DNA from 4 places in the Peribacillus sp. P4_B1 genome. Region 1 is predicted to be linked to each of the others. Evidence: riboswitches for the same ligand, from Rfam matches in the RefSeq annotation. Region 1 holds a riboswitch; each other region holds the start of a gene.
The links. A riboswitch is a leader RNA that binds a small molecule or an ion and turns the genes downstream of it on or off. The one in region 1 is predicted to bind cobalamin.
Positions count from the first base shown of each region.

Region 1 (7,647 bases):
AAAAAGGGATTCTGCTGACGTCTGGAATGAACTAAAATAAAGTGGGGGAAGAAAGATTAATATCATAAGGAAGAATACTGAAATATTATATTTTTCTTTTGATTCCACCAATTCATGAATGAAAAAAAATGTGAGTTAGGATATAATATAATTATTGTATTGGAGATTCATTCGGGAATTTCCTTTTTTTTATGGGCTTTATTAGTTTATCTCCCTGAAGAACAGGGAAATAAATTATAGCTGTATATGTTTTTGTAATAATAATTAAAGTGAAGTAGAGGGGATTGTTTTAATGGGGATGTTAGAAAAATTTATTAGTGAGACAAATGATGTGTTATGGTCATCCATTTTGATCATCATGTTGATTGGATTGGGCCTTTATTTTTCCGTACGTACGAAGTTTGTCCAATTCAGGATGGTTGGGGAAATGTTCAGACTTTTGGGGGAAGGAGCCACGGCGGAAAAAAAGGGTGTGACATCCTTTCAGGCATTTTGCATAAGCACGGCTTCCAGGGTAGGAACTGGTAACCTTGCAGGTGTTGCCATCGCAATCACGATGGGCGGCCCAGGAGCCGTTTTCTGGATGTGGTTAATAGCATTGATCGGGTCTGCTTCAGCTTTCATTGAAAGTACACTTGCTCAAATCTATAAGGTCAAGGATGGGGATGCATTCCGCGGAGGACCTGCGTATTATATGGAAAAAGCTTTGAACGCCCGATGGATGGGTATCACGTTCGCTGTATTGATTTCGCTTACATTTGGACTTGCTTTCAACTCGGTTCAAGCCAATACGATTTCAAGTGCATTCAATGAATCGTTTGGAATCGAAAAGTGGGTTACGGGTCTCATTCTGGCTGTCGTCACAGCTGTCATCATTTTTGGCGGTATCAAAATGATTGCAAAGGTATCTGAAGTAATCGTCCCAATTATGGCAGGAGCCTATGTGATAGTGGCGTTGATTATCATCATCATGAATATTACCGAGTTACCGGGTGTTTTTGTTCTGATTTTTGAAAGTGCATTTAATGGAATAAAAGAAGTGGCTGGCGGTGTACTGGGAGCTGCCATGATGCAGGGAATCAAGCGTGGCCTATTTTCAAATGAAGCTGGGATGGGTAGTGCACCTAATGCTGGAGCGACGGCAGATGTAAGTCATCCCGTCAAACAAGGACTCATTCAGTCACTGGGTGTTTTTGTCGATACGCTCATCATTTGCAGTTCGACTGCCTTCATCATTTTGTTCTCAGGTCTTTATACATCGAAAGAAACGGATGGAATCGTCCTTACCCAAAATGCACTTGGGACGGCATTGGGGTCTTGGGCTGGTATTTTCCTTGCCATTATCGTCCTGTTATTCGCCTTCAGTTCCATTGTCGGCAACTATTATTATGGAGAGTCGAACATCGGCTTCATCAATGAAAATAAGGCTTGGTTAAACATCTATCGTATCGCAGTAGTAGGGATGGTGATATTCGGTTCGCTTGCCTCACTGAAATTTGTTTGGGGGCTAGCTGACTTGCTGATGGCACTCATGGCCATTATCAACCTGATCGCCATAGCATTACTTGGGAAGATCGCTTTTGCTGCACTGGCGGATTATCAAAAGCAAAAGAAAAGTGGAAAAAATCCTGTTTTCCATGTGAACAATATTAAAGGTTTGAAGAATGTGGAATGTTGGGGAGACCCATCCGATGATGTGGATGTGAATGTGTATAAGGAGAGCTAAGCTCTAATAAAAGCTTACAGGTAGAGCCCTTGAGAAGGGATTTTACTTGTAAGCTTTTTTTGTATGATCAAGTGATTGAAAATAAGGAAAGTCAGGCTTTTTCCTCTTTTTTCTATCATGATTGAATATTGTTTTGTTTTTTACACAAAATACCTTTGTCTTTAGTACTGCTATCAATCGATGGTTGGACAATTTGAAAACTAGGAGTGAAAACTATGGATAGCAAGCAATCAAAAAATGAATCTTCAGAAATTGCTGGAAGAATATATGATGTCAGTGATTATAAACGGGAAGATGCTGTATCTTCGGGATTGGCTACAACCCACGAACAAGTCTCGGATACTTATGCGGAAGGCGAGATAAAAGCAGTCATTGATGATGTAAATGGAAAGGATATTGAGATTAAAAAAGAAGGATCCGAGGAAGAAGGCAAATGAAGTGATTTTATTTTTTAGGAACAAGAATTATCGACTGAAATTTTAGAAAATATTGATTTAAACCCCTAGCTTTTTAAGCTAGGGGATATCTAATTAATAAATTCTTTCTCTCTCCATTTTTCGAAGTAACTCTTCCTTCGTTCTTGGGACAAGGTCCTTTTCTGCGGGTATCCTTGATTGAAGAAGGGCTTGAAACATTTCAAAAACCCACGGCTTTTCCAGATGTGCTCTCATTAGAATGTCTTCATCAAGAAAAACGGATACAGGGTCCCCTTGGTATATGACCTTCCCATCGTTCATGACAACGACTTCATCAGCCCATTGATAGGCCAAATTAACATCATGGGTTGATAGAATTATCGTTTTGTCAGGATGGTGAATACTGTCCAGCAGAGACATGATCTGTCGGGAGAAATAAGGATCCAATCCAGCGGTAGGCTCGTCCAAGAGCCAGACATCGGGTTCCATGGCTAGTACGCCTGCAATGGCGACACGTTTTTTTTGCCCTAAGCTCAAAAAATGGGTTGGTCTGTCCTTTAATTCCGTTACTTCCGTTTGAGCCATCGCCCATTGTACTTTCTCGCGGACTACGTTTCTTTCCCATCCTAAATTCATCGGTCCAAACGAAATATCCTGTTGCACATTAGCGGAAAAAAGCTGAGAATCAGGATCTTGAAAAACGATCCCGACTTGTTTTCTTAATGATAATAATGCTTTACGGTCATATTTAATTTTCTTGCCCTTATATCTGATGGTTCCTGATGTTGGTTGTAAAAGACCGTTTAAATGGAGGAACAGAGTCGATTTGCCGGCTCCATTATTGCCTAATAATGCAATCTTTTTACCTTGTTGAACCGTTAGTGAAAGATCTTTTATAGCGAACGTTCCATCTGGGAATTGATGGGTGAGGCCCTCTATATTAAAAATATGCTCTTCCATTTTTGAATTGCCTCCAATTTACATATATCCATAAATAAAGATTAAGCTTCCTAGTATGATAATGGCGATCAGCCAATTGCGGGAGGAATAGGTGTAAGTATCATCGATAAATGATAGGTTTTCCTGATATCCTCTTGCATTCATGGCCATCGTCAATTGCGCAGAGCGCTGGAATACTCCCAAAAATAATGATGAGATTAGTAACCCGAGAGAGCGAATGCCTTGCCTTATCGAGCCATATCCAAGTCGTGAAGCTTGTGATAGGTGAATGGCCAAAGCTGTATCTAAAAAAATAAAGATGAAGCGATAGGTCAATTCTATTAAATCGATCAATAAAGACGGCAATTTAAGTTTCCGCAGCACTGATAGAATGACGGTAATGGGTGTTGTTAAGGTTAAGAAATATAAACAGCTTATACTGGCAAATACGACAGTGATCAAATTGATCACTGTACCAATGCTGTCATCGCTGATGAATATTTGCCAGTTTCCGGCTTTCCAAGACCACCATATATTGGATATTGGAGTGGGTTTGCTTGTAAAAGAAAAAAGGATTGTAATTGTACCTGATAATATAAAGAACCCCGGTAGTAAGAGTAATTTCAGATAATAAGAAAGTGGGATTCTTGCCGCAAAAATGATTAAAGCACTCATCACCGTAAAAGTGATGAGCGAAACGGCCATATCCCTTACAGTTAAGGAAAAAAGCAAAAGGGAGAGTGCAAAAATCATTTTTTCCAACGGATGTTCATCCTTTAGCCCATTGAAATAGGCATATTTATCAATGAGTAACATGCTTGGATTCTTCGGGCATGGCTTGTTTGGCTTGCTTATTCCTTTGTCTCATTACGCCAATGAAATATCCAATGAAACCAGCTCCGATTGCAGCTTGCAGCGCAAATAATAAGCTTTCTGTTTCTGCACCTGGTGGCTCCCAAATACTGTTGAACCATGGCTTATATTCCGGATGGATATTTGTGATGGCTTCTTCAGCTTCGCCGTCGGCACCGCCAAATTCCGTTCCTTGTTGGGTGATTAACGGTATGGTAGCAAGAATGACAACCAGGAAAAGCAGCAGTAAACTTTTTTTCATATTAACGGGCCTCCTTAGATAAAACTCGCAGCAATTTCAATTCGCCTAGATTGTATTTTTTTAAGAAATTCATCACAACGACTGTCAATAATCCCTCGCTGATTGCCAAGGGAATTTGGGTCAGGGCAAAAATCCCTGCAAACTTAGTGAATGAGGCCATGAATCCCCCTACCTCGGATGGAAAAGCAAGAGCAAGTTGAACGGAAGTTACCACATAGGTTCCTAAATCTCCAAAAGCAGCTGCCAAGAAAACGGCAAGAGAAAAAGACCACCCCAATTTAGTTGCGCCCTTGAAGACAAAGTAAGAAATGAACGGTCCGCATACTGCCATGGAAAATGCATTGGCCCCTAATGTCGTCAACCCTCCGTGAGCCAGTAATACAGCTTGAAATAACAGTACGATGGAACCCACGACACTCATGGCCAATGGTCCGAATAATATGGAACCCAAACCAACTCCTGTAGGGTGTGAAGAACTTCCCGTAACGGAAGGAATCTTCAGGGCCGATAATATGAATACAAATGCTCCCGATAGGCCGAGTATCATTTTTGTTTCTGGGTTTTCCTTTACTTTGGACCTAATCGACCGGTAACCCAAGATTAAAAATGGAAGGATAATGGCCCACCAGAATATGGCCCATTCAATCGGTAAAAATCCCTCCATAATATGCATGGCCATAGCACGTTTTGGTACAAGAAGCAATAAAATGACAAAATAAAGAATTTTCCAATTGTCTTTTTTCATTCTTTCTCCTTTCAACACTTTTAATTTTTTCTAATCAAGGCTTTTAGAAGAAAAGCGGCGCCCAACATAAAAAGCACTTCTCTAAAAAAGAAAGAAGTGCGTAATGAACAGGAATTCCATAGCATAAACCAACCACGGGCTATTCTGCCTGATCCGCACACCCATCCTCGTAGGCTGAAACAGTTTCACGCTTCATGGCAGGTCTCCTGGCTTTGGTTCATCATCCCATTACATCCTTCCCATCTCATTTGACAGTGGATTAACCTTAAGGCAATAGGACTTCCCTTTACAGTGGCGGGACCGCTCCGGATTTTCACCGGCTTCCCTTTTAAGCTGAATTTCCGAGAAAATTCAACACCATAAAACTTATGTAATTATTTTGAAAAATCTCGTATAGTTTATCATAAAGAAATAATTCCAGCTACACTCTCTTTTTTTTTTTTAGGCTAATAACGCAGAGAAGCGAGGCATGGAGCTGGATTTACCCTATTAAACTTTTCTAAACAGTCGGAATAAACTTTGAATTTTGCTAAAGTTGTTATATGATAGATAAAGTTAGCTAGAAATGTATAATAAAACCAAATATTTCATTTTAAAAGTGCTCTTGTGTGAATTATCAAGGGATAATAGGGAAATCGGTGAAAATCCGATGCAGCCCCCGCTACTGTAAACGCTGATGAAATTGTCGATGACCACTGGCTTAATGCCGGGAAGGGACAAAGTAAAATGAAGCGTAAGCCAGGAAACCTGCTTTTGAAATTGTATGATACTTTTCGGAGGGAAAGGTAGAAGGACTATGACGATTTTGGGAGATTCAGCATATTTGCCGAAGGCTCCTCATTCATATAGTTTTTTTAAAACCTTAACTCTTATGTTAAGGTTTTTTATTTTGCCTTTTCCCTGAACTCAGGAGGAAGAAGATGACTACTTGGAACTTGCAGGGTACTAATACGCATCTGTTGATTTGCAATGGAAGCAGTTGCATGAAAAAAGGCGGGGAAGAAGTAACCCAAGCGATTCGCGATGAAATTACTTCAAAGGGACTGGATATGAAAGTTCATACAACCAGGACACGCTGTAACGGAAGATGTAAGGACGCCTGCGTTGTAATTGAGTATCCCCAAGGGAGATGGTATCGGGTGGATACCCCAGATTACGGTCGGAAGATTGTAAGTAATATCGATGATGGGGAGTTTGTGCCACAGATGATCTACCAATTCAGTGATGGGGAAATGATCCCTAATCCAGATTTTCCTGCTCATACGGGTATTTCAAAGAACAAATCGTAAAAGGAGATGTCTTAATGAGTACTAACGGTAAATTATTCGTCGTGGGCTTTGGGCCAGGGAATTTTGAACACATTACCAAACGTGCTGTCGAAGCCCTTCAAGAAAGTGACTACATCATTGGTTATAAGACTTATGTTGAACTCATTCAGGGACTGCTTACAGATCAAACGATTATTAGTACGGGAATGACTGAAGAAGTATCACGTGCTCAGGAAGCAGTGAAACAAGCGGAGCTGGGAAAGAAAGTGGCTGTAATTTCTAGTGGTGATGCCGGAGTGTACGGGATGGCAGGGCTGGTTTATGAAGTATTGATTGAAAAAGGGTGGAAAGAAGATACTGGAGTGGGCATTGAAGTCATCCCTGGTATTTCTGCAATCAACTCTTGTGCGTCTTTACTTGGGGCACCTGTCATGCACGATTCGTGTACCATCAGCCTCAGTGATCATTTAACGCCTTGGGAACTTATCGCTAAAAGGGTGGAAGCTGCTGCAATGGCTGACTTTGTCATTGCCCTTTATAACCCGCGTAGCGGAAGGCGGACTAGGCAAATTGTAGAAACACAAAAAATTCTCCTTCGCTACCGTTCACCGGATACACCTGTCGGGTTGGTGAAAAGTGCTTATCGCGATCGGCAGGATATTGTCATAACCAATTTGAAAGATATGTTGAATCACGATATTGGAATGTTGACCACCGTCATTATTGGTAATTCATCTACCTTTTTATATGATGACAAAATCATCACACCAAGAGGTTATCAGAGGAAATATACATTGAATTCGGAAAAGCAAACATTGAAGCCGCATCAGCGTCTGCAAAAAGAAGCAGAACCGTGGGCATTAGATCAAGAAGCCGATTCCATGCAAGAAGCCTACGCTGAGCCTGATGGAGGGGTTGGACTACTTACAAAAGCACCAGAAAAGAAGGCGACTTCTTTTGAAATGGCGATGGAAGCCCTGTCTATAGTTAAGGGCCAAACCGTTCAGCAACCCATTAAGCCGTTTGTTCAGCAAAAAATGGAGTCGGTATTCGAACTTGCGGTCAGTCCAGGTGTGGCGAATAAACAATTCACTCCCAAACAAATGATGACACTTGCGGAAGTTGTCGGGGAAAAGGGATCGATGGAATACACGCCAAACCATAAGATCGTTTTAAAGATTCCGACAACGGATCCGGAAGTCATTACGGGGAAATTGCAATCAGCAAACTTTCTGTTATCGCCGATTGGAGATGTACTGACATTAAAAGCCTGTGATTTCTGTGATGGGGAAAAAGCGGAATCCATTCCTTTTGCGGATGAAATACACCGGGTGCTCGGCGGAATGAAAATGCCTAAGGAACTGAACATCGGTTTTAATGGGTGTGGAATGGCTTGTTATAGTGCTGTGATGGATGATATCGGGATTGTCTTCCGAAAA
Region 1 covers NZ_JBFUHM010000013.1:48,007-55,653, reverse strand. Annotated here, with positions in the region: gene AC1DVK_RS09905 (alanine/glycine:cation symporter family protein) at 293-1,726, shown strand; gene AC1DVK_RS09900 (YozQ family protein) at 1,942-2,163, shown strand; gene AC1DVK_RS09895 (energy-coupling factor ABC transporter ATP-binding protein) at 2,257-3,102, opposite strand; gene cbiQ (cobalt ECF transporter T component CbiQ) at 3,121-3,843, opposite strand; gene AC1DVK_RS09885 (energy-coupling factor ABC transporter substrate-binding protein) at 3,884-4,195, opposite strand; gene AC1DVK_RS09880 (energy-coupling factor ABC transporter permease) at 4,197-4,940, opposite strand; cobalamin riboswitch at 5,120-5,317, opposite strand; cobalamin riboswitch at 5,520-5,709, shown strand; gene AC1DVK_RS09875 ((2Fe-2S) ferredoxin domain-containing protein) at 5,861-6,229, shown strand; gene cobJ (precorrin-3B C(17)-methyltransferase) at 6,244-7,647, shown strand, end outside.

Region 2 (7,647 bases), on a different contig from region 1:
ATCGTATCAGCGGACAAATATTTTTCGCTTCGGTTCAGGACTTTGTTTCTAAGTTCGATTTCAAGGAAAAAGCCGAAACGGTCATCATCGATTTTTCCCATTCTAAAATATGGGATGCTTCTGCAGTCGGTGCTGTTGATACGGTTGTCCTTAAATATCAGTTTCAGGGTACACCTGTCCAGGTGCAAGGCCTGGACGAGGAGAGTTCGTTATTGCTTGAAAAACTCGCCACCTCAGAAAGTAAAATATCTTGAAAAAGTATAATTCTGCTGAATAGAAACTTTTCAAACCGACAAAATAGATAACATGAAATATTTCCTTTTGAAAGGAGCGAAAAGCATGACATCCGATCAGGATTATACAGCAGCGAATCTGTCACCAGATTTATTGAATGAACTGAAAAGCTTTGAAAGCAAACTTGGCGAGGAAGCCAATAAAGAACTGATTGTCATCGCCTATGAAAAAGAAAAGGAAACCTTAAATTAAAAAAAAAGACTCAAACACCTTTAAATGGATGGTTGAGTCTTTTTTTGATGTACAGAAAAGGGGGCCCAAAGTATTGAATGGGCACCCCTTTTCCAATATTATTTACTGAATACGTCCGTTAAAACCGGAACGATTTGTTTTTTACGCGATACAACGCCCTCTAAGACGGCAATGTTATTGTTTAATGAAACGTCATATGCCTTTTCCACTGCATCAGCCGCTTTTCCAAGAGCCAAGGCCACAGAATCATTGGTCAAGATATCCGTTACGACGAATAGGAATAAATCCAATTCCTTCACAGCGATGACCGATTCAATGGCTGCTTCTATTTCAGCTTGCTTAGCAAGAACTTCGTTCGGATCTACAGCATTGACCTGAGCTATCTCAACTTTAGCCATTCCCATGGAGAATTCTTTTGCATCAAGAGTGATTAACTGGGCAATCGTCTTGTCGCTCAAGTCAGCTCCCGCCTTCAACATTTCCAAGCCATATGTTTCAGCGTTTACTCCCGCAATATCAGCCAGTTCCATAGCTGCTGCAACGTCTTGCTCTGTGCATGTCGGGGATTTGAACAATAAAGAATCGGAAATTATGGCAGATAGCATAAGTCCGGCGATCGCTTTAGGGACTTCAATGCCGTTTTCTTTATAGATTTTATTTAAAATCGTTGCCGTACAGCCAACTGGCTCCGCACGGTAATATAAAGGATCGCTTGTTTCAAAGTTAGCGATACGGTGATGGTCGATAACTTCCAACACACGGACTTGGTCAATATCTTCTGCACTTTGCTGGCGTTCGTTGTGGTCGACCAGAATCACGCCATCCGCTTCCCCTGCCACTTTTTCCACAAGGCGGGGAGCTTCGAATTTGAATTGGTCCAACGCATATTGAGTTTCACCATTCACTTCACCCAGACGAACTGGTTCAGCGTTGATACCTAGTTGCTTTTTAAGATCTGCATAAGCGATTGCTGAACAGATTGTGTCTGTATCCGGGTTTTTATGTCCAAAAACTAATACTTTTTCCAAGATTTTAACCCCTTTTTCATAAATATTTTTCCGCGAATCCCCTCATCGCAATAAGGGAGACCCACCTTTACTATACACTTTATTTTAACACAAAATCCCGTAAATTCAGTGCTCGAATTACCCATTCCCCAATAAAATCTTTCATTCTCAATCCCTCTACCTTCACTTTGTCAATAGATAAGGGTTGGTTTTTCTCAAATATATTAGTTGAATTATCATCGTATATGGCTTACGATAATATAAGCAGAAATACTAGATATTGATTACACAAACAATACTAATAACTATATATAGAATATTTTATAATCCAAGGTGCCAGTGATGGCTGAAAAGGGAATCCGGTGTAAACCCGGAACTGTCCCCGCAACTGTAAATGTGACGAAATGAGAAACCACTGTATAGCTCTCTCTATACGGGAAGGACTCAAAGTAGGATGATCATGAGTCAGGAGACCTGCCTTGATTTTTTCATGTTTCTTATTCTTCGGGGATTGAGATGATGAAACGATAGTATAATGGCTATTTTTTCATGGTTCTTTTATTCTATCGTTTGATCCGCTCAATCCATTTGGGCGGTTTTTTTATTTTAGCGGAAGTTTACAAGGAGGATTATTAATGACTCAAACATATAACTCTACCATAAGCGAAAATGACACCGAAACGAATTCAATCCAGCTTGAGATGTTATCAAAGGAATTCGAAGGCCGTCTCGATATGGAAAAGTTCAAAAAGCGTTTTATAAAATGGCTTGATCGCAAAAGTGACTCAACCGATGAACAGGCATCAAAAAAACTGATTCAGCTCGCTCTTGAAAGTGTGGATATAGATGCTCCCGATTGGACGTTCGTTGCTGCAGCAGAACTATTGAATACGATGTATAGGGATGCACAGGCAAATCGAGGTTATGAAGGCATGAGTTATGGCCCATTCTATGAACTGATCACGGAACTCTCGCAACTTTCAGAAGGCCAGCGTTATCCCATTTATAAATCAGAACTGCTAGCTTCTTATACGAAAGCGGAAATTGAGGAATTGGGTTCGGTGATCGACCCGGAAAAGGATAAATTATTTTCTTACATAGGCATTTACTTATTAAACGATCGCTACCTAGCCCGCCCAAAAAAAGACAAGGTCTACGAACTGCCTCAAGAGCGCTTCATGATCATCGCGATGGAAATCATGCGAATGGAAAAAACGGAGCATCGTCTTCAACTAATAAAAGAAGCTTACTGGGCTATGTCCAACCTTTATATGACTGTTGCGACGCCTACTCTATCCAATGCAGGTAAAACGCATGGACAGTTAAGCTCTTGTTTTATCGACGCAATTGAGGATTCCATTGACGGCATCTATCTATCTAACTACGATGCTGCAAAAGTATCAAAATTCGGCGGCGGTGTAGGTCTTTACGTTGGTAAGATTCGTTCGCTTGGTTCTGATATCCGAGGTTTCTCTGGAAACAGTTCCGGCACGACTCCCTGGATCCGGCTATTCAACCAGACAGCTGTCAGTGTCGATCAATTGGGGCAACGTAAAGGTGCCATCGCGATTTACTTGGATGCCTGGCATAAAGATATTATGAGCTTTCTTGATTTGAAGACCCAAAACGGGGATGACAGATTAAAAGCCCATGATATTTTTACAGGTGTATGTATTCCTGATTTGTTCATGGAGGCTGTACGCGACAGAAAAGAATGGTATCTTTTCGATCCGCATACCATCAAACAAACCCTTGGATTCTCACTTGAAGATCTTTATGACGAGAAGAAAGGCGAAGGAAGCTTCAGGAATCATTATGCACTTGCTGTCGAGGCCGCAGAAAACGGTACACTTCCAAACTATAGCTTTGAAAAAATCAATGCGATGGACATCATGAAAAGCATCATGATTTCTCAATTAGAAGAAGGCGTACCATATATGTTCTACCGCGATGAAGTGAACCGGAAGAATCCGAATAAACATAAAGGCATGATTTATTGTTCTAACCTTTGTACGGAGATTGCTCAAAACTTAAGCCCTTCGACGATCACGGATGAATATGAAACAGAAGATGGAGATGTCGTTGTGGTCCGTAAAAGCGGCGATTTCGTTGTCTGCAACCTATCATCCATTAACTTGCCCCGTGCGGTGAGCAGCGATGTTTTGGAGAGGTTAATTCCCATTCAGATCCGGATGCTGGATAACGTCATTGATGTCAATAATCTTCCGGTCAAGCAAGCATCCATCTCGAACAAACGTTACCGGGCAATTGGTCTAGGAACGTTTGGATGGCATCATTTACTTGCCACTCAGAATATTTATTGGGAATCGGATGAGGCTGTTCACTATGCCGATGCTTTATACGAAAAGATCGCTTACTTAACAATCAAAGCATCCAACGAGTTGGCCAAGGAAAAGGGATCATACCCATATTTCGAAGGATCCGATTGGCATACAGGGGAATATTTCGAACTTCGTGACTATACAGATCAAAAATGGATGGATTTAAAAGCAGATGTGCAGGAGCACGGTACCCGTAATGGATATTTAATGGCTATTGCCCCCAATTCATCGACTGCTAAAATCGGTAATTCAACGGATGGAATCGATCCTTTGTATGAAATTGAATTTTACGAGGAAAAGAAAAACTTCAAATTCAAGGTGACCGCACCAGGATTGACGCCAAATACGTATGAATATTATAAAAAGACCCGCTTTAATTTGGACCAACTGGAGAGCATCAGGCAAAATGCAGCCCGCCAACGCCATATTGACCAAGCAATCAGCTTTAATCTGTATGTACACAACACAATCAAAGCGAAGGTCCTATTGGATATCCATTTAACGGCGTGGGAATCCGGGTTGAAATCAACGTATTATGTTCGTTCGACTTCTTCCGAATATGACAATGCCTGCGAAAGCTGTTCTAGTTAACGACGATCAAACCCTTAGTAATCTATTCTTAAAGGAGTTTTCACGAATGACCAATCATATAAAAAAGATCCGGATGCTGGAACCAACGCATCCAACTAAAGCGACCGGTGTTTTCAAAGGAGAAGCTTCAGGCTTTCTCCTTTGGAACGATATTCAGTATGAGAAATTCTATGATACCTATACACAGCTCATCAATAACTTTTGGAAGCCTTCAAGCGTGAACATGATTCAGGATAAAAAGCAGTGGGGAGAATTGGACGAAGATATCCAGGACGCTTTTCTTGATATCCTTACGATGATTGCTGGAATGGACAGTCTACAAACGCCTACTTTAGTAGAAATCCTTCGGTATATAAAGGATCCTGCGGCAAAAGCTATCCTGGCAAACATGGCCCAGCAGGAATCCATCCATAATGAATCCTATTCCTATATCCTTGCTTCCCTGATACCGGTAGGCAAGCAAAAACAGCTTTTCGACCGCATTAAAGAACATCCGGAAGTGATTAAGCGTAATCAACCGATCGTGGATGCCTATCAAAAGTTTGTGGACGATCCAAGCCCTCAGCATTTATTCGAGGCACTGATCCATTCAACGAACCTCGAAGGGATTTATTTCTATCTGGCTTTCGCCTTCTATTATAATTTAGGACGCCAGAACCTTATGACCGGCTCGGCGACGATGATATCCTATATCCATCGCGATGAAATGGTCCATTTCGATTTCATTGGAATGCTCGTTCAAATCTTGATGTATGAATATCCAGAGTTAAATAATGAAGAAAACACGAAATTCATCTATAAAACGATTGAAAAAGCCGTCGAACTCGAAAAGGAATGGTCTGAGTATATGCTTGAAGATATCCAAACCAAAGCCGACCTCGATTTGGAAGAGTTCAATGAATACATCGAATATATCGCCAACAAACGGCTTCGCATGCTAGGCCTTGAAAACTTGTATAAAGAGTATAGTGAAAACCCGATGCCTTGGATCAAAACGTTCGATGATGAATCCATCGGCCTTACCAAAACCGATTTCTTCGAACAGAAGTCAAGGACCTACAGTCAAGTAAATGCCAGCAATGGATTCGATGAGCTATAAAGTTGCCATTGTCTATCATTCTGCCGGAGGAAATACAAAAGCTCTTGCTGAAGCCATCGCTTCCCTATTACCTGGAGCTGGACTATATCAACTGCATGAATTCGATTTAGGTACATTGCCCGATTACGATGCATTGATCGTCGGTACCTATACATGGGGAAATGGGGAGCTTCCTGCCAAATCAGCAGCCCTTTACAAAGAACTGGAACAGTTGCCTATTGCTCATCTGAAAACGGGAGTCTTCGGCACTGGTGAAACCAACTATAATCATTTTTGTGGAGCGGTCGATCATTTCCGGGACATGTTATTCGCCAAAAGCCAGTTATTGGTGACATTGAAGATAGAACAGATGTATCAAGAATCAGACTTGCCCAGACTTCAAAAGTTCGCCTCGCTATTCCAGAACTGACTAAAAGGTGATATGCGTTTTCGCATATCACCTTTTAGTATTTTTTTAAAAATTTGTCTCCCTATATCATAGCAGCGGTAAGCATGAAGTATAATGGAATAAAAAGGGGATAATATCCAATGACTGAAAATTTAACCCAGTTCCTGCCTATCCTGTTTATGCTAGTGCTTGTCGTATTCGTTATATTCATCGTTTTTTACCTGGCAGGGCATTTTAATCGTTCTAAACGGATCGAGGAAAAATTGGACAAAGCATTAAGGGAAATGGCCGAAAAAAAAGAAGAATAAACGTGGTTTCCCTTACAGGGGAAAATAAAAAGACTCCAGTATCGGAGTCTTTTTTTATATGTGTTCAATTATTTTTGAACGTTAGCTGCTTGTGGTCCACGAGCGCCTTGCTCGATTTCGAAAGAAACTTCTTGGCCTTCTTCAAGAGTTTTGAAGCCTTCGCCTTGGATAGCTGAGAAATGTACGAATACATCGTCTTGGCCTTCAACTTCGATGAAACCGAAACCTTTTTCTGCGTTAAACCATTTTACTTTACCTTGTACCATGATAGTTCCTCCTGTGTTTGGAAAAATCCATTTTATTACTATTTTTGGTTCTGGATAATGTTTCAAGAGGAATCCTATAACAGTAAATCCTTCTATCAAACTTATTCCGAACAAAAATAATTACTCATATTATATCATGGAAAATCCAAAAAAAACAAGATTATCGCAGTAATTCCACCGACAAATTATCCTAAAATTCTACATTTTCCGCTTCTTGCTTTGACGGAAACCTTCGTCCAATAAGTAGCGCTCCGCCTCTACTGGACTCTCGAAACACTCCTCAAGATTCGAGCCTGAATACACGTTCCAAAGCTGATCTTCCCTTTCAAGTGAAAGCTCTTGCTTTTCACGGCCAATCCATGTTCCTTCCAACCTAGCGAACTCGTTTTCCTCTTCTTCGATTTCAACAGGAGGTTCAGAAAGATAATCCATGCTTTTTTGAATCAATTCTTTTAATTCCGCTTCATTATAGTCACGTATATTGATAAATCCTTTACGGTCAGTATCTTTTTTTCTCATATGCCCAGCGTAAACGAATCCATTTCCATTGGGATGCAAATGCTGAACGACTATCTTTTTCTCCTGGACACTTTCTGGGTAATGGAAATTCACACGCCCCAATGAAACGTCTTTTCGCTGTAATTCCGGAAAAGTTTCAATGATGCTCAATTTTTCTTCAAATGTTAACAAATTTCTTCCTCATTTCATTAGTTCATATTGTTTGTCGATTATAACACAGACTGATAAGAAACAATAATCTCCCTCTTCCTTTATAATGTAATGAAAGGAAGTGATATGATTTGATCATGAAAATTCGGGACTTGGATTCCGATTTTGGCCAGCAGCTTTTTAAACTTCAAAAAAAATCCTATACGGTGGAAGCGGATTTGATCGGCTTTGCCGATATCCCTCCTTTATTGGAAACATATGAACAATTCATTCATTGTAATGAATCGTTCATATGCTTTTTAGAAGGTGATGCCTTAGCTGGAGCGATATCCTATACAATAGAAAATAGACTAATGCGGATTTGCAGAATGATCGTCCATCCCGCTTATTTTCGTCAGGGTATTGCGGATGCCCTTTTGAATGACCTTCAATTACAAGGCGGCTGGGAAAAGATATCCGTTTCGACCGGTAAAATGAACCTGCCTGCACGG
Region 2 covers NZ_JBFUHM010000018.1:1,946-9,592, reverse strand. Annotated here, with positions in the region: gene AC1DVK_RS12375 (SulP family inorganic anion transporter) at 1-254, shown strand, start outside; gene AC1DVK_RS12370 (hypothetical protein) at 340-486, shown strand; gene AC1DVK_RS12365 (manganese-dependent inorganic pyrophosphatase) at 585-1,514, opposite strand; cobalamin riboswitch at 1,808-1,989, shown strand; gene AC1DVK_RS12360 (ribonucleoside-diphosphate reductase subunit alpha) at 2,129-4,426, shown strand; gene AC1DVK_RS12355 (ribonucleotide-diphosphate reductase subunit beta) at 4,473-5,525, shown strand; gene AC1DVK_RS12350 (flavodoxin domain-containing protein) at 5,515-5,934, shown strand; gene AC1DVK_RS12345 (hypothetical protein) at 6,054-6,221, shown strand; gene AC1DVK_RS12340 (cold-shock protein) at 6,290-6,487, opposite strand; gene AC1DVK_RS12335 (hypothetical protein) at 6,686-7,177, opposite strand; gene AC1DVK_RS12330 (GNAT family N-acetyltransferase) at 7,294-7,647, shown strand, end outside.
Region 2: linked by a shared signal. The riboswitch ahead of AC1DVK_RS12360 (ribonucleoside-diphosphate reductase subunit alpha) and the one ahead of AC1DVK_RS09880 (energy-coupling factor ABC transporter permease) in region 1 are both predicted to bind cobalamin.

Region 3 (7,647 bases), on a different contig from region 1:
CATTGATCTTAGAATGAGTAAATGTGGAAATTCATTGATTAAAGAAGCATAAGTAAAGGCATCTTCCGTGAAATCATAAAAAGCCTCATCCATGACAACCAGGCAATCCGATTTTTGACATTCAAAGATCAATTCCCTAACTTCATCCTTCTTAAATGAAACACCCGTCGGATTATTAGGCGTACATAAGAAAAGTGCATCATATTCGGATAATCTAGGAATCAACCGATCCAAGTCCAGTTTCCACTCAGGTGCATCAAGCTGATGAAAATCGACCTCACATCCTGCTGCCAAACAAGCTTCTGCATATTCCGCAAATGCCGGCTGAATGATCAACACCCTTTGATTGGTTAACCTGTTCGCTACCAACATGATTATTTCTGCACCACCATTTCCCACCAAGACGGATTGCTCAGGAAGCGCTTCTTTTTTGGCAATTGATTTTGTCAGTTCAATGGCATGCGGATCTGGGTAATGTAAGATTCCTTCGAAAAATTCAGGCCACTGTTCCTTTATACGTAAAGGCGGACCCAATGGGTTGATGTTAGCACTGAAATCGAGAACAGATTCAGGCATTTCGATTTCCAGCGCTTCGTAAAGATAATGAGGATTAGAGCCATGAGCAGGTAATGTCAAGAATAAGTCCCCCTAGCCATAGCATCAGTAGAAATAGAAAAGATGACCGATGCATGATGGTAATCGTTTTTGGTATATGTTTTGCTTCTAATCGAACAAGCGGAACGCCCATCCTCGCACGGTCGGAAACAATTCCTTTGTACATATTCCGGCCGCCTAGCTGTATTCCCAAAATGGCAGCAACGCCTGCTTCACACCACCCGCTATTCGGACTTGGATGTTTTTTAGCACCATTGAATAATATCTTCCATCTAGCACCAAATCCATGATAGCCGGATTTTGAGCTCAGCAACATCAGGAACCCAGTGAGGCGGCTGGGAATCCAGTTCACGATATCATCGAGCTTGGCTGAAGCCCAGCCAAATTGTCCATATTTATCATTTTTGTACCCAACCATGGAATCGCAGGTATTAATTGCCCTGTACACCATTGCGAGCGGCGCACCGCCAACAGCTGCCCAAAACATTGGGGCAGTAACACCATCACTGGTATTTTCTGCTACGGTTTCTACCGTCCCCCTGACGATTTCGGATTCATCAAGATCAGCAGTATCACGGCCCACGATATAGGAAAGTTTTAGCCTCGCTTCAGGATAATCCCGTTCATTCAGCGGATGGCACACATCCATTCCAGCTTGCTTTAAGCCCTTCTGAGCTATCGTAGTGGCAATGACAACAGCCTCCCAAAGGATACCTGCAAGCGGATGGATCCGATAAGCCAAGTAGACGGGTAGGCCTGTAATCAATATCACCATCGCTAAGACGATGATCAACATGAAGAGTCCATTCCGTTTCTTATATGCCCCTCTATTGAATGCCTGATCCAACTTGCTTATCATCGTTCCTATCCATTTAACTGGATGCGGCCAATTTGGCGGATCACCAATTAATAAATCAAGGAAAAACGCCAGTGTAACTGCAATAAGATGATGGTAAATCATAGATCCTCAATCCGTTTCCGATTTTTCTTTATTGCTTCTACTGTACAATCATATACACCGCGACTGATCAGCTTCCCTAACGGAGTGATGGTGCCTGCATATTGAAGCGCCTTCCCTCTTTGGGACGCTGCAATCAAAATACTGTCGGTCGATGTTCCTGTTGCACATGTATTCGTCACCTTATCCATGACATTCGAATCATGAAGCGCTTTTACTTTTGCCTCGGTTGCAGTAACTATGCTGTGTATGAAAGCCTCTTCTGCCAAATGCCCATTTATGAATATCCATGTATTTATGGTTCCTGGAGTGGAACTCCAAGAATGCCGGTCAGCTAAAGAAGCGTCGATGGCATTCCCTACACCAGCCGTCACGATGATAAAAACCGAGAAATCTTCAGCTCTCATTAACTTGAAGGCAACCGTATCGAGAAAGACGGCTGTCATCATCCCCACCGTTTCCTGCGGTTCAAATCCATGAGTTCTTAAATAGCCGGCCATTTCAACATGATGATCTTCGCAGTCATAATCATGATGGACATGCCTATTCACGAAATATTTATGCCAGCCCGTACCCGAACCGGTCACTCCAGAAGACATCGTTCTAAGCGGGATCGGAGAATTCAATTGAATCATCTCAGGTCCCATTGTCAGATAAGATTCATCAATTTCCAATGGGATAGTGTCATTGCCATGCTTCTCCGGAACGATGAACATTTGAGGTTTCGGAAGTGCGGGATGTGGATGTTTTTCGATCGTCGTATGATATACACCTTGAATCCGTTCCTGTTGGAGCACTTCATTCGGCACATCAACAACCTGAATTTGCCCTTTTTCAAGCAACATAAGCCGATCACAATATAATCCAGCCAAATTCAAGTCATGAAAAATTGAAATAACGGTTAACTCCTGTTCTTTTGCCATTTTTCTCATTAGATCAAGAAGGTCCTTTTGATAGGAAAGATCCAAATGGTTTGTAGGCTCATCCAAAAAAAGGATTTCCGGTTCCTGGGCAAGTGCCTGTGCCAGCAAGACCCGTTGTCTTTCCCCACCTGACAATCGTTCAAAATGAAGATCCTGAAAATCCGCTACTCCCGTTTGTTCCATAACCCGTTGGACGATCATTTCATCTTCTGCGGACCAACTATGGAACCAGCCCGTTTGATGGGCATACCTCCCAAGTGAGACCGTCTCTTTTACTGTATAGGAGAAAGCTAATGAGGAATGTTGAGGGAGCACGGCAATGACCTGTGCAAGTTGTTTTGATGAATATTCCTTCAAATCCCTGCCTCTTATCCGTACGCTTCCGTCCTTATAATCAAGCACCCCGCTAAGCATGCTTAAAAGCGTCGTTTTTCCGCTGCCATTAGGACCAAGGATCCCGAATAATTCCCCTTTATGTACATCAAAAGAGATAGAGTCCAAAACAGTTTTGTTGTCATATCCACCTGTTAACCCTTTTACTTCAAGCATCCGTATTTACCCTTCTCTCCGTCTCTTTAATAAAATCAGCGCAAATGCCGGTGCCCCGATAAGTGAGGTGATCACCCCGATCGGCAGTTCCGCGGGGGCAATGATCGTTCGTGCTACAAAATCCGCCAATATTAAGAATCCGCTTCCTATCAACAATGACAACGGAAGCAAATGTTTATGGTCAGGTCCCCAAATCTTCCGGACAAAATGAGGAATGACCAATCCTACAAAACCAATCGCCCCTGAAACGGCAACGGCTGCCCCTGTCAATGTCGAACCGGCTATCAAGATCCACATTTTCCGCCGCTTCACGTTTACACCTAAGTGTTTTGCCCGGTCTTCCCCGAAAGTCATCGCATTCAATTCGCTTGCATTCATGATCAAGGTCAACGAACCAATGATAAAAAACGGCAAAATGATTACGATATAATTCCATCCGCGCATTGAGACGCTTCCCATCAGCCAGCCGATGATTTGTCTTAATTCTTCACCCGTCAGCGCAATCATCAATGAAATGAAGGCACTTAAAAACGAGCTGAAAATGATTCCCGTTAAGATGATCGTTTCCACTTTCATCGACCGATCCATTTTTTTTGCAAAAGTCAGTACGCAGAGCATCGTGAGCACTGAACATAAGATGCTCAATGCCGGAAGAGTATATAAACCGATGAATGGCAGTGATATATTCAAGAATATTGTCAATACGGCGCCGACCGATGCTCCTGAAGAAATACCTAATGTGTAAGGATCAGCGAGCGGGTTCCGGAGCAGTCCCTGAAAGGCTGCCCCGGCAATCGCAAGTGATGCCCCAACCAAACCAGCGAGCAGCACACGCGGCAAGCGGATGTTCATCACGATATTCGTAAGCATCACATCCGGATCGGCAGAAATCGGCAAGTGAAAAATCTCCTTGCCGATTATTTGTATAAGTACGGAAATCGGAACTGGCACCGAACCAAAGGAAATGCCTATCGTCATTGCGAATAACAAAATTAACAACGCAATCAAATAAGCAAACGCCCATTTAGTTGTCAAATTGGTTCGGATAGACTGCTTTTGCAAGTTCCTCTACTCCTTCTATTAAGCGTGGACCGGAACGGGTCACCAAGTCAGAAGGGACATCAAAGACTTGGCCATTCTTAACGGCATTTACGTCTTGCCATCCTTTTCGGCCTGTCACTTCACTTACTGGATCTTTTGTATAATTACCATACGTTGTAATGATGACATCCGGATTTGCAGCAATCATCGACTCTTCATCAATTTTTGCCCAGCCGTCCAATTCAGCAGCAGCGTTATCCGCTGAAATAATATGAAGCATTTCATCCATGAAGGTATTTTTTCCAGGTGTATATATATCCGGTGATGGCGAAACCTCAATTAAAACGGTCTTCCTATCCGCTTCCTTAACGGATTTGACTTTTTCCTGAATATCCTTGAGCTTCGTTTTCATATCCGCAACGATTTCGCTTGCCTTATCATTTTCCCCCGTTGCCTTTCCAATCATTTCAATAGATTCATAGACTTGGTCAAAGCTTTGTGCATCATTGACTACAAGGACATCTATTCCAGCATCCTTAAGCTGCTTTAATCCCTCATTTGAATTATGGGCACTTGATGCATGGGCAAGAACAAGGTCAGGCTTCATGGAGACAATCAGCTCCGTGTTCATTTCCATTCCGCCAACTTTTTTAATTTTTTTCGTTTCTTCCGGGTAATTATCATTGTCGGAAACACCAACGACCTTTTTACCTAAACCAAGTGCAAATACCACTTCTGTATTACTTGGTATCAACGTAACGATTTTCTTCGGTTTTTGTTCTATCGTTACTTTTTCGCCCGTTGCATCTTTAATCGTAATCGGGAAAGCGTCGTGTTGAGCATGATTCGTTTGCTGCTTTTCTTTTCCTTCATCAGTAGCGTCACTGCAGCCAACCATCATGCCTGCAGTCAGTAACATCAACAATATCAAACCAAAAATCTTCTTCATTTTCATTCCCCACAATCTTTTCATTTAATTTCTTCACCTAATAATCTCGGAAGGCACCCAAAACAAAAAGCACCTCCCGTTAAACGGAAGATGCTTGTATGGCAACAATATCATTACGGACTCTTAGGGTCTGCCACACACCTTCCCATCCGCGTAGGTTACAGGTGTACGAATCTTGGCAGGTCTCCTGGCTCATGGTCATCGTCAACGGCACCTTCCCATATCCCATACAGTGGTACACAGCCGTCAGCTCCCAAATACAGTGGCGGGACCGCGCTGGCATTTCACCAACTTCCCTTTTAAGTCATTAAGACACCAAATCGTTCATATGTATACAATTTTCACTGCCTTCATTATACACCATGTAAGAATCGATTATTATATGATTTTTCTGAACAAGTTTGAAATGCACCGTCCATTTTCAATGATTTGAAGCATTTTCTATCAGCGACGCGAACCCATCGACTGATAATCCAGGTGAAATCCGAACTCGATGCAAGGCATACATCCCTTGGTCCCTTGAAGCTCCTCCAGGTTCAGTAGTGACTGCCATCTTGTATCCAGCTTCTTCTGAAAGCCTGAGACTCTCTTCATTATAACGACCAACTGGATAGGAAAGCACTGTCGTGTCCTGTTGCAGGATACGATCAAACAGATCCTTTGACTGGACCATTTCCGCTTCTTGCTGCTCTGCCGTCATTCGGTTCAGCTCCAAATGGTTGATAGTATGGCTTTCGATCGAAATCCCCTTCCCCCTCATCTCCATCATTTGATTTTCAGTCAGGTGATGACCTTTATCGATGGACTTCCCGATCATGAAGACAGTCGCTTTCATATCATATTCTTTTAGTATATGGAAAGCGTCCGTGTAGTTATCTGTATAGCCATCATCAAAAGTAAGCCAGACACACTTTTCACTCGGCATCCGATTTTCGGTTAAAACGAGAAATGCTTCTTCAGGGGATAATGTGTAGTAACCATTTTCCCGAAGCCACGTCATTTGTAATCGGAATTCCTCTTTTGGTACCCGAAGGCCATTGCCTTCAGAAATGCTATGATACATCAATATTGGAAGCTGTACCGCGGACTTGGCCGTTATCCAGTCTCTCGTATCGATTCGTTCAGTATATAATTCGTCCTCCGAATCCTGCCCAGTGTCATTCTCCGCTGCTGCAGCCACTTCAATGTTATCTTCCGTGATAGGCGCAGCCGTCTTTGTGCCTATACCCTCTAAAATCCCTTGTGAGCATGCCGGTAAAATTAAAATCCCCAGCAGCGTCACCATCCATAAAACTCTATAATTCCCCACTATCATTCTCCTAATTTTTTCTAGCATAATAGTACCAGAAAACCAGGAAATAATAAAGTATTCCATTTAATGAAGAGTAAGGAAACAGGAGAGCTGAGTGCCCCCTAAGCGTCTAGATGTTTTTTTTCATAATTATTATTGCTATTAACTTGAAAAGTTTGCCTATAAGAAATATAATAAATAAGTCGTCGACTTTTTTATATGTCCCAGTAGCTCAGCAGGATAGAGCGACAGCCTCCTAAGCTGTAGGTCGTAGGTTCGATTCCTATCTGGGACGCTAATTTTATAAACCCTGTTATAATGCGGTTTCTCCGTGTTGTAGCAGGGTTTTTTCTGTTGTTATGACCGTTAAAAGCCGTAAATTGCATGTAGGATAAAAGCATTTCTGTACGTAGGAAACAGTGATATTCCATTTCACTATTATTTTTCTATGTCTGGAGGTGCTTTTTTTCATGAAGAAACAAAGACACAAAAAAAGGAAGAGGGACTACAAAAGTCCCTCTTCCTTTTTCACTTTATTTTTTTGAAATTTTTCTTAATAAATATAAAGCGTATATGATAGCTGGTATAGCTCCAATCATTAAAATCATCTTTATTAAACCAAATATAAAAAAAGAAGGCGATACATTCATTTTTTAATTCAACCCCATTAAAAGTTTTAATCTCTATATGTGTATTTTGAATAAACACGAGCACTTTTACTACTTTTAGTTAATTGAGTAAGTTTGAGAGAACTAGTAAGACTTACATAGCCATTAGAAACGCTACCACTCAATTTATAATTTCCTACAGCATTCATATCATAACCTACTTTTTCAGCTTTTGAATCAGTAACATCACATGAAGCATCTACATTTGACCAAGTAGTACCTTTTGTTCCTGCTACAGAACAATATCTCATTTTCAGCCCATAATCACCAACAGAATAATGATTACCTAATTTTAAGGTAGCAACAGTGACCCCTAAACTTTTTAATTTAACCCAAGCAGTATACAATCTATCTCCATAATCTTTAGGTCCATGAATCCATTTCCCCATCTCCGTAGAGGTGATTGCCAGAGCCTGTATGCTTCTTGAATTACTGTTATCAACTTCATCTGTTGAACTAAGGTCAACAGATGAACCATCGCTTAATTCTATTGTTGTAGGTCCTTCAGAATTAACATTAACATTTGATTCGTCTGATAAAGCTTCTTTAATCTCGTTCCATTTCTCTTTCTGGTATTGCTGTGCCACCTCTTCAGGTACAGACTCTACAATTGTATTTAAAAGATCTAGTTTATCGTTGTTTGAAAGACTTTC
Region 3 covers NZ_JBFUHM010000009.1:34,134-41,780, reverse strand. Annotated here, with positions in the region: gene cobD (threonine-phosphate decarboxylase CobD) at 1-636, opposite strand, end outside; gene cbiB (adenosylcobinamide-phosphate synthase CbiB) at 611-1,576, opposite strand; gene AC1DVK_RS07145 (heme ABC transporter ATP-binding protein) at 1,573-3,045, opposite strand; gene AC1DVK_RS07140 (FecCD family ABC transporter permease) at 3,052-4,107, opposite strand; gene AC1DVK_RS07135 (ABC transporter substrate-binding protein) at 4,070-5,035, opposite strand; cobalamin riboswitch at 5,196-5,370, opposite strand; gene AC1DVK_RS07130 (polysaccharide deacetylase family protein) at 5,457-6,359, opposite strand; tRNA gene AC1DVK_RS07125 (tRNA-Arg) at 6,548-6,621, shown strand; gene AC1DVK_RS07120 (hypothetical protein) at 7,003-7,647, opposite strand, start outside.
Region 3: linked by a shared signal. The riboswitch ahead of AC1DVK_RS07135 (ABC transporter substrate-binding protein) and the one ahead of AC1DVK_RS09880 (energy-coupling factor ABC transporter permease) in region 1 are both predicted to bind cobalamin.

Region 4 (7,647 bases), on a different contig from region 1:
AGGATTGGCGGTTCATTTCGCCCTGGGCTTGGTAATAGATAAGATGGCCGGTTCCTTTTTCTTCATTAATATGAATGTGGAAACTTATGGGGGTGCTTTCGATCGATCCGCTGGAATCCCTTTGGATGACCTGGCATAATAATTCACCGTATTCATCTTCATAAAGAAAATCATATCGAAGGTCGATAACGACCTTTTCGATTTGGGATAGTAATAATTTTTTAATATTCATAGCTTACTTGTCTCCTTTATATATGTATCTCGTACAACGGCCGGACTCGCCCTGAAAATGATACATGGCATCCAGGCATTTTTATTGTCTAAAAAGGTAAGGTTGGATAAACTAATTCATTAGGACAAGAGATTACGGAGGATGTAACAGGATGAGTGATGCAATTCAAGTGAAACAGCTTCGGAAGGAATTTAAGTCGGCATCAAGCCGTTCGGGGTTAAAGGGTGCCTTCCGGGATTTACTTACAAGAAATTATAAAATCGTCCCTGCCGTCAATGATATCAATTTTACTGTAAAAAAGGGTGAGATGGTAGCTTATATCGGGGAAAATGGTGCAGGAAAATCGACCACGATCAAAATGCTGACAGGTATTTTGGAACCAACAGCAGGTGAAATCACAGTCAATGGCATGAATCCTCATAAGGAAAGGGAAAAGTTCACACAAACAATAGGAGTTGTATTTGGTCAGCGCTCACAGCTTTGGTGGGATATTGCGGTTCAAGAATCCTTTAGGCTGCTAAAAAAGGTCTATAAAGTAACGGATGAACAATATAACGATCATATGGAACATGTCATCAAGACGCTCGATATCGGTCCTTTGCTCGACAAACCAGTGCGTAAACTCTCACTTGGTCAGCGAATGCGCTGTGAGCTTGCGGCGGCATTGATCCACAATCCGCCTTTGCTGTTCCTGGATGAGCCGACAATAGGCCTTGACGTACTCGTGAAGATGAAGATTCGCGAGTTCCTGAAAGAAATCAATGAGAAATATAATACGACAATCCTTTTGACTACCCATGATTTAGGAGACATTGAGGCATTATGTGAACGCGTAATCATGCTTGATGAAGGACAGATCATTTATGATGGGGAATTGCAGAGTTTGAAAGATAATTGGGCTGAGGAAAAACAGATCCATTTTCAATTCATCGAGCCGATTGCATTGAAGGAATTGCAATCATTAGCGCTCCCATTTACCGCAAACTGGGTTTATGATGAGAAAAATCAAACATACATTGCTCTGTTGAAAGAAGAAAGTGATCATATTTCACAGCTTGTTTCAGCTGTCGTATCTCATTTTAAAATAAAGGACATCAAAATCCATGAAACGTCCATTGAAGAGATTGTTCGCAATATTTACGAAGAAGGCACTGTCTGACTCTCTTATCATTAAGAAACAACGTGTCTATCAAGAAGGGGGAGGGCAATGGGGAAGTATCTTGCAATGATCCGCATGCGTTTTTTGATGATGCTTGCGTATCGAACGGATTATTATACCGGCATTTTAATTTATAGCATTAATATCGGTGCTTATTATTTCTTATGGAATGCAATATATGGAGAAAAAAGCTCCATCGAAGGACTTTCAAGTATACAGATGACAACATATGTCGCGGTTGCATGGATGGCGCGCGCCTTTTATTTCAATAATATTGACCGCGAAATCGCCACTGAGATCAAGGACGGCAAGGTCGCCATTGAAATGATCCGGCCTTATAACTATTTAGGCATGAAAACGATGCAAGGGCTTGGGGAAGGGATATTCCGATTCTTCTTCTTCTCGATTCCCGGAATGCTGCTGGTAGCTTTCATTTTTCCTATAGAATTGCCGCATGAACCGGCTACGTGGGGGATATTCGGCATTTCCTTGCTGTTCAGTTTCATCATCAATTCACAAATTAACTTATTGACAGGAATCACTACCTTTTTCTTATATAATAATGCCGGATTGATCCGGGCTAAAAGGGTTATCATTGATTTGTTTTCCGGTCTGCTGCTGCCCATCAGTTTTTATCCGATATGGGCGCAGGGAGTGATGAAATATTTGCCATTTCAAGGGATCAGCTATGTACCAAGCATGATTTTTACGAACGGGTACAGTTCAGGCGAAATTGGCATGGCGCTTTTACAGCAGTTAATTTGGTGCATCATTCTCATAATACCGATTCAGCTTTTATGGATAGTCGCAAAAAAACAGCTGATTATTCAAGGAGGTTGACGGGATGTTTTATGTATCGATGTTTTTTCAATATGTGAGTCAATATATGAAAACAAGATTGCAATATAGAGCAGATTTCTTCATGGAAATCCTATCCGATCTGCTGAATCAGGTCGTGAACCTGGTATTTATATTAGTCGTTTTTGGACATACCCAGTTTTTAAGCGGCTGGAGCCGTGAAGAAATCATATTCATTTATGGATTCTTCCTTATCCCATTCGCCCTTTTTTCTGCCTTTTTCAACATCTGGGATTTTAATGACCGCTATATCGTCAAAGGTGAAATGGACCGGATATTAACAAGACCGATACATAGCCTGTTTCAAGTCATTTTAGAAAGAATCGAGCTAGAAGCGTTATTTGGTGTTGTGACCGGTTTGATCATTATATTTTATTCGGGGATTTCATTGGATCTGCAGCTTGCGTGGTATGACCCGATTCTTTTCATCATTTTTGCAATAGGCGGGGCCCTTGCTTATGCAGCCATATTCGTTGCGATAGCAAGCATTGGGTTCTGGTCGGATGCGAAAACATCCATCATGCCAATGATGTACAATATCGGGAACTACGGGCGCTATCCTGTTGATATTTATAATAAGGTCATTCGTTTTGTCCTTACATGGGTATTGCCATTCGCGTTTGTTGGTGTTTATCCTGCATCTTATTTCCTTAGAAAAGAAGAGTGGTATGCATATGCATTTGCCACACCTGTAATTGGGGTTGCCTTTTTCGTGATATCCGTTTTCATATGGAATCAGGGAGTGAAGAGGTACCGCGGGGCAGGAAACTAAAAGAGCCCCTTCAACAGCATTCATGTTGAAGGGTTTTTTTGTTTATTTGCGTTTATTCTTTCTTTCAATATATCTTGCTTGTGCTTGAACATATTGCTGCTTTTCCTCTTCCGTTTCCGGAATGACCTGAGGTACGTTTGTCGGCTTACCGTCTTCATCAATGGCCAGCATCGTTAAAAAAGCGCGTGCCGTAAGCTGTTTTTCACCTGTTAATAGGTTCTCACGCTCCACTTTCACGAATACCTCCATTGATGTGCGATGTGCACAGGTGACATAAGCTTCAAGGTTGATCGCATCCCCTGTCTTGATGGGGGCCAAAAAATCAAAAGAGTCGCTTGAAGCGGTCACAACGGGTTTTCGACAATGGCGCATAGCTGAAATGCAGGCTATTTTATCAACATAGGCCATTACCTTTCCGCCAAAGATGGTATTGTGATGATTTGTATCCGGTGGAAAAACAAGGTCGGTTAAAAATGTCCGTGACTGCTGTGTTGGATGGGCAACGTTCTTTTCAATCATAAGCTTTTGGTTTAGCTAAAAGGTTTTCACGGACGATTTTTGCTGCTTCGACCATGTTTTTCAGGGAAGCGACGGTTTCCGGGATACCCCTTGTTTTCAGGCCGCAGTCGGGATTGATCCAAAACTGGTCTTTATCCAGTACCTTGATGCCCCGTTCAATCATATCGACCATTTCGTCCACTGCCGGCACACGCGGGCTGTGAATATCATACACACCAAGGCCAATACCTTTTTCGTATGTCCTTTCCTCGAATGCGGAAGCAAGCTCTCCATGGCTACGGGATGTTTCGATGGAAATTACATCGGCATCAAGGGAGGAGATGACATCCATGAAACTGTTGAAGTCGCAATAGCACATATGCGTGTGAATTTGGGTTGTATCCTCGACGCTTGATGTGGATATCAAGAACGAATTAACAGCCCAGTTCAAATACTCATCGCGATCGGTTTTTTTCAATGGCAGACCTTCCCTAAGTGCAGGCTCATCAACTTGGATCATTTTGATTCCAGCCGATTCCAATGCAATGACTTCTTTTTCCAAAGCAAGTGCCAGTTGGTAGCAAACATTCTCCCTGGAAATATCATCACGGACAAATGACCAGTTCAAAATCGTGACAGGACCTGTTAGCATGCCCTTTACCGTCTTGTTCGTCAGTGATTGTGCGTATACACTTTCCCTGACTGTCATCGGTTCGATGAAATCGATGTCGCCGTAGATGACTGGTGGTTTCACGCAGCGGGACCCATAGGATTGTACCCAGCCCTTTTCTAGAAAGACGAATCCGCCTAACTTATGGCCGAAGTATTCAACCATATCCGTCCGTTCGAATTCCCCGTGTACAAGAACATCCAAGCCGATTTCTTCTTGGATATCAATCCACCTGCCGATTTCTTCGTTAACGAATGTTTCATATTGGGAAGCGGTCCATTCTCCTCTTTTGAATTTCCCACGTGCTTGTTTAACTTCAAATGTCTGTGGAAAGCTGCCGATCGTAGTCGAAGGAAGAAAAGGCAATTTGAAAAATTCCTGTTGTTTTTGGTAACGTTCTTTAAATGGAAGCTGACGGCCGACGTTCCTGGTTTTAACCTTTTCGACATTGGATTGTACATTCCCATGATTCCGTGCATTTGAACTTGCTAACGTTTGAACCGTAAATTTATTAGCATCGACTTTTTCGGCGATTGCTTCAAAGCCTTGATTATTCCCTTTGACCAAGAGTATGATTTCCTCAAGTTTCTCATCAGCGAAAGCGAGGGCCTCTTTCACTTCTTTTGAAAGGGCGGTTTCATTACGAACGGTCACTGGGACATGAAGCAGGGAACAAGAGGGCTGAAGCCAGATTTGGTCTTCAGCTACCTTTTTCTTAAGAGTCTCAATCAATTGGATTTTTTTTGATAAATCAGATAGCCAAATGTTTTTTCCGTCAATCACACCTGCAGCAAGCACTTTGTCCTTCGGGAAACCGAATGCTTCAAGATTACTTAGATTCCTCCCTTTATCATGTACAAAATCAAGACCGATTCCTTGGACTTGTAATTCGATGACTTCTTGGTAATGCTCCACGGCATCAAAGTATGTTTGTAGCATGATGTTCAGGTTTGGTGCTGCTTCATTCAGTTTTTCATAGAGGTAAGTAACAGTTTGCATATCATCTTTGGAAATGGATGAAACAAGAGAAGGTTCGTCCATTTGAACCCACTTCACGCCTTCTTGCTCCAACTCTTGAAGGATTTGCGTGTAAAGGGGAAGTAGGCTCAGGATGATGCCAGGGATATCTTTTTTATTGAAGCCTTTGGAAAGGGAGATGAAAGTATAAGGTCCGATCAACACGGGTTTCGTTTCAATCCCTAGCTTTTCCTTGGCCTCCCGATATGCTGCAAGTGGTTTATTTTCTGTTAAAGTCAGCTGTGACAGGTTTAATTCAGGGACAATATAGTGATAGTTCGTATTGAACCATTTCGTCATTTCGGAAGCGACTTCGTCATTGTTTCCACGGGCCATTGAATAATAAACGGAAAGGGGAACGCATCCGCCTTCATAGGCTGAATAACGTTCAGGAACAAGACCGAACATGACGGACATATCCAGCATTTGATCATATAAAGTGAAGTCGTTGGCAGGAATGATATCAATGCCTCGTTTCTTCTGTTTTTGTAAGTTGCCTAAACGGATGGCTTTTAGTTGTGCCGTAAATTCTGCTTCATCGATTTTACCGGACCAGTAAGCTTCTAATGTACGTTTCCATTCACGATTTTCCCCGATTCGCGGGTAACCCAAACTGCTGCTTTTCAAAATTCCCATCCTCCTACATTCATTTAATTGAACAATAAAAAAGCATCCCTAACCGTCAAAAGAGAAAGTTAGAAATGCTTAAAATAAAGAGGCATGCAGAATGCCCCTTACAATTATAAGGTCCCTAACACCTCCCTATCTCCCGTAGGTTAAAACAGTGTTGTCGAAATAGGCAGGTCTCCTGACTTAGGGAATATCATTAGCGACGGGCCTTCCCGATCCGTTGATCAGTGGCATATTGGATGGCGCTAACATTCCCATTACAGTGGCGGGACCGTGCCGGAATTACACCGGGCTTCCCTTTTAATCCTAATGAAAATTAGGAACCTATTTCCACATATGAAATTTCACAAAACCTGCTGATAAACTGATTGCAGGCGGCGAATATTTATAAAATAAAAATTATTATAAATATTTAGACAACCTTAACATATCCGACTAAAAGGGTCAACATGAAAAAGATTCGGGATAAGGTCCCGAATTCCTGACAAATGCGTTTAGAATGTGTTAGTGATAAGGATAAAGTCTGTCCCTAAGAAAGAATATATTGTTTGGACAGGGAGTATGTATAGAGGGAGTGGCGTTTTGAAATGGGGCGTGGGGGATGACTTTCTACATCTTGATTGCAGGAATCATTTTTTGCATGGTGATGAGCATTCGTACCTTATTTCTTGTTGAGTCGGGAGGAAAAAAGTTTTCTCTGGAAGATATGCTGTGGCTTGGCAATTTATATGCGACGATATTAGTTGGATTTGCACTGATTTATTTATTATACGAGCTTCAGAATCATTCAGTGATTCTTGATATGGGCAATCGTTTGGACGGCAGTTTTTACGAGCAACTGAAGACTTCTTTTTATTTTAGTGCGATGACGATGTTTTCTGTAGGGTATGGGGATATATCCCCGATAGGCGTAGGCAGGATGATTGCGACAATCCAGGCATTCATCGGCTATACGCTCCCGGCCGCGTTTGTAATTCGGACGGTGATTGATTTAGATCAGGAAAGAAGGAATAAATGAAAGTTGTATTTCTTTCGATTATTGGGTACTCTTACCATAATGAAAGAAATGGAGGGTTCAATATGACTGTTAAAATTGGAGAAAAAGCACCTGATTTTCAACTCCCAGCAAACAATGGTGAAATGGTTTCCCTATCGGATTTTAAGGGGAAATACATTGTTTTATATTTTTATCCAAAAGACATGACGCCAGGATGCACGACGGAGGCCTGTGATTTCCGGGACCACAATGAGCAATTTGAGGAATTGGACGCTGTCATCATTGGTATCAGCCCAGACCCAGCGGCACGACATGAAAAGTTCATCGAAAAACATGGATTGCCTTTTCTGCTTCTAGCTGACGAAAATCATGAAGCCGCTGAATCATTTGATGTGTGGCAATTGAAAAAGAATTTCGGCAAGGAGTATATGGGCATTGAACGTTCAACATTCCTGATTGATAGGGCAGGTAAGATAGTCAAAGAATGGCGTAAGGTAAAAGTAAAAGGACACGTCGAAGAAGCTCTTGAAACTCTTCGCGACCTCAAAAAATAAGGGACAGGCAAATGAAGGATGAGCGAATAACGAAGCTTGCTGCCAGGCTGATTCATCATTCGATACAATTAAAGCCGAAAGAGAGAATCCTTATTCGGGGCCATATCAACACGAAACCATTATTGAAAGAGCTGATTGATGAAACATACAGAGTTGGTGCTTATCCATATGTAGAACTTGAAGACGATGAGATAAGCCGGCACCTATTACAAGGGAATGTGAAGGAACAACTTGACACATCATCGCAATGGGCTCTGAAG
Region 4 covers NZ_JBFUHM010000055.1:4,476-12,122, reverse strand. Annotated here, with positions in the region: gene AC1DVK_RS22515 (hypothetical protein) at 1-232, opposite strand, end outside; gene AC1DVK_RS22510 (ABC transporter ATP-binding protein) at 384-1,391, shown strand; gene AC1DVK_RS22505 (ABC transporter permease) at 1,440-2,231, shown strand; gene AC1DVK_RS22500 (ABC transporter permease) at 2,236-3,021, shown strand; gene AC1DVK_RS22495 (acyl-CoA thioesterase) at 3,064-3,540, opposite strand; gene metE (5-methyltetrahydropteroyltriglutamate--homocysteine S-methyltransferase) at 3,533-5,842, opposite strand; cobalamin riboswitch at 5,988-6,179, opposite strand; gene AC1DVK_RS22485 (potassium channel family protein) at 6,438-6,854, shown strand; gene bcp (thioredoxin-dependent thiol peroxidase) at 6,917-7,387, shown strand; gene AC1DVK_RS22475 (aminopeptidase) at 7,399-7,647, shown strand, end outside.
Region 4: linked by a shared signal. The riboswitch ahead of metE (5-methyltetrahydropteroyltriglutamate--homocysteine S-methyltransferase) and the one ahead of AC1DVK_RS09880 (energy-coupling factor ABC transporter permease) in region 1 are both predicted to bind cobalamin.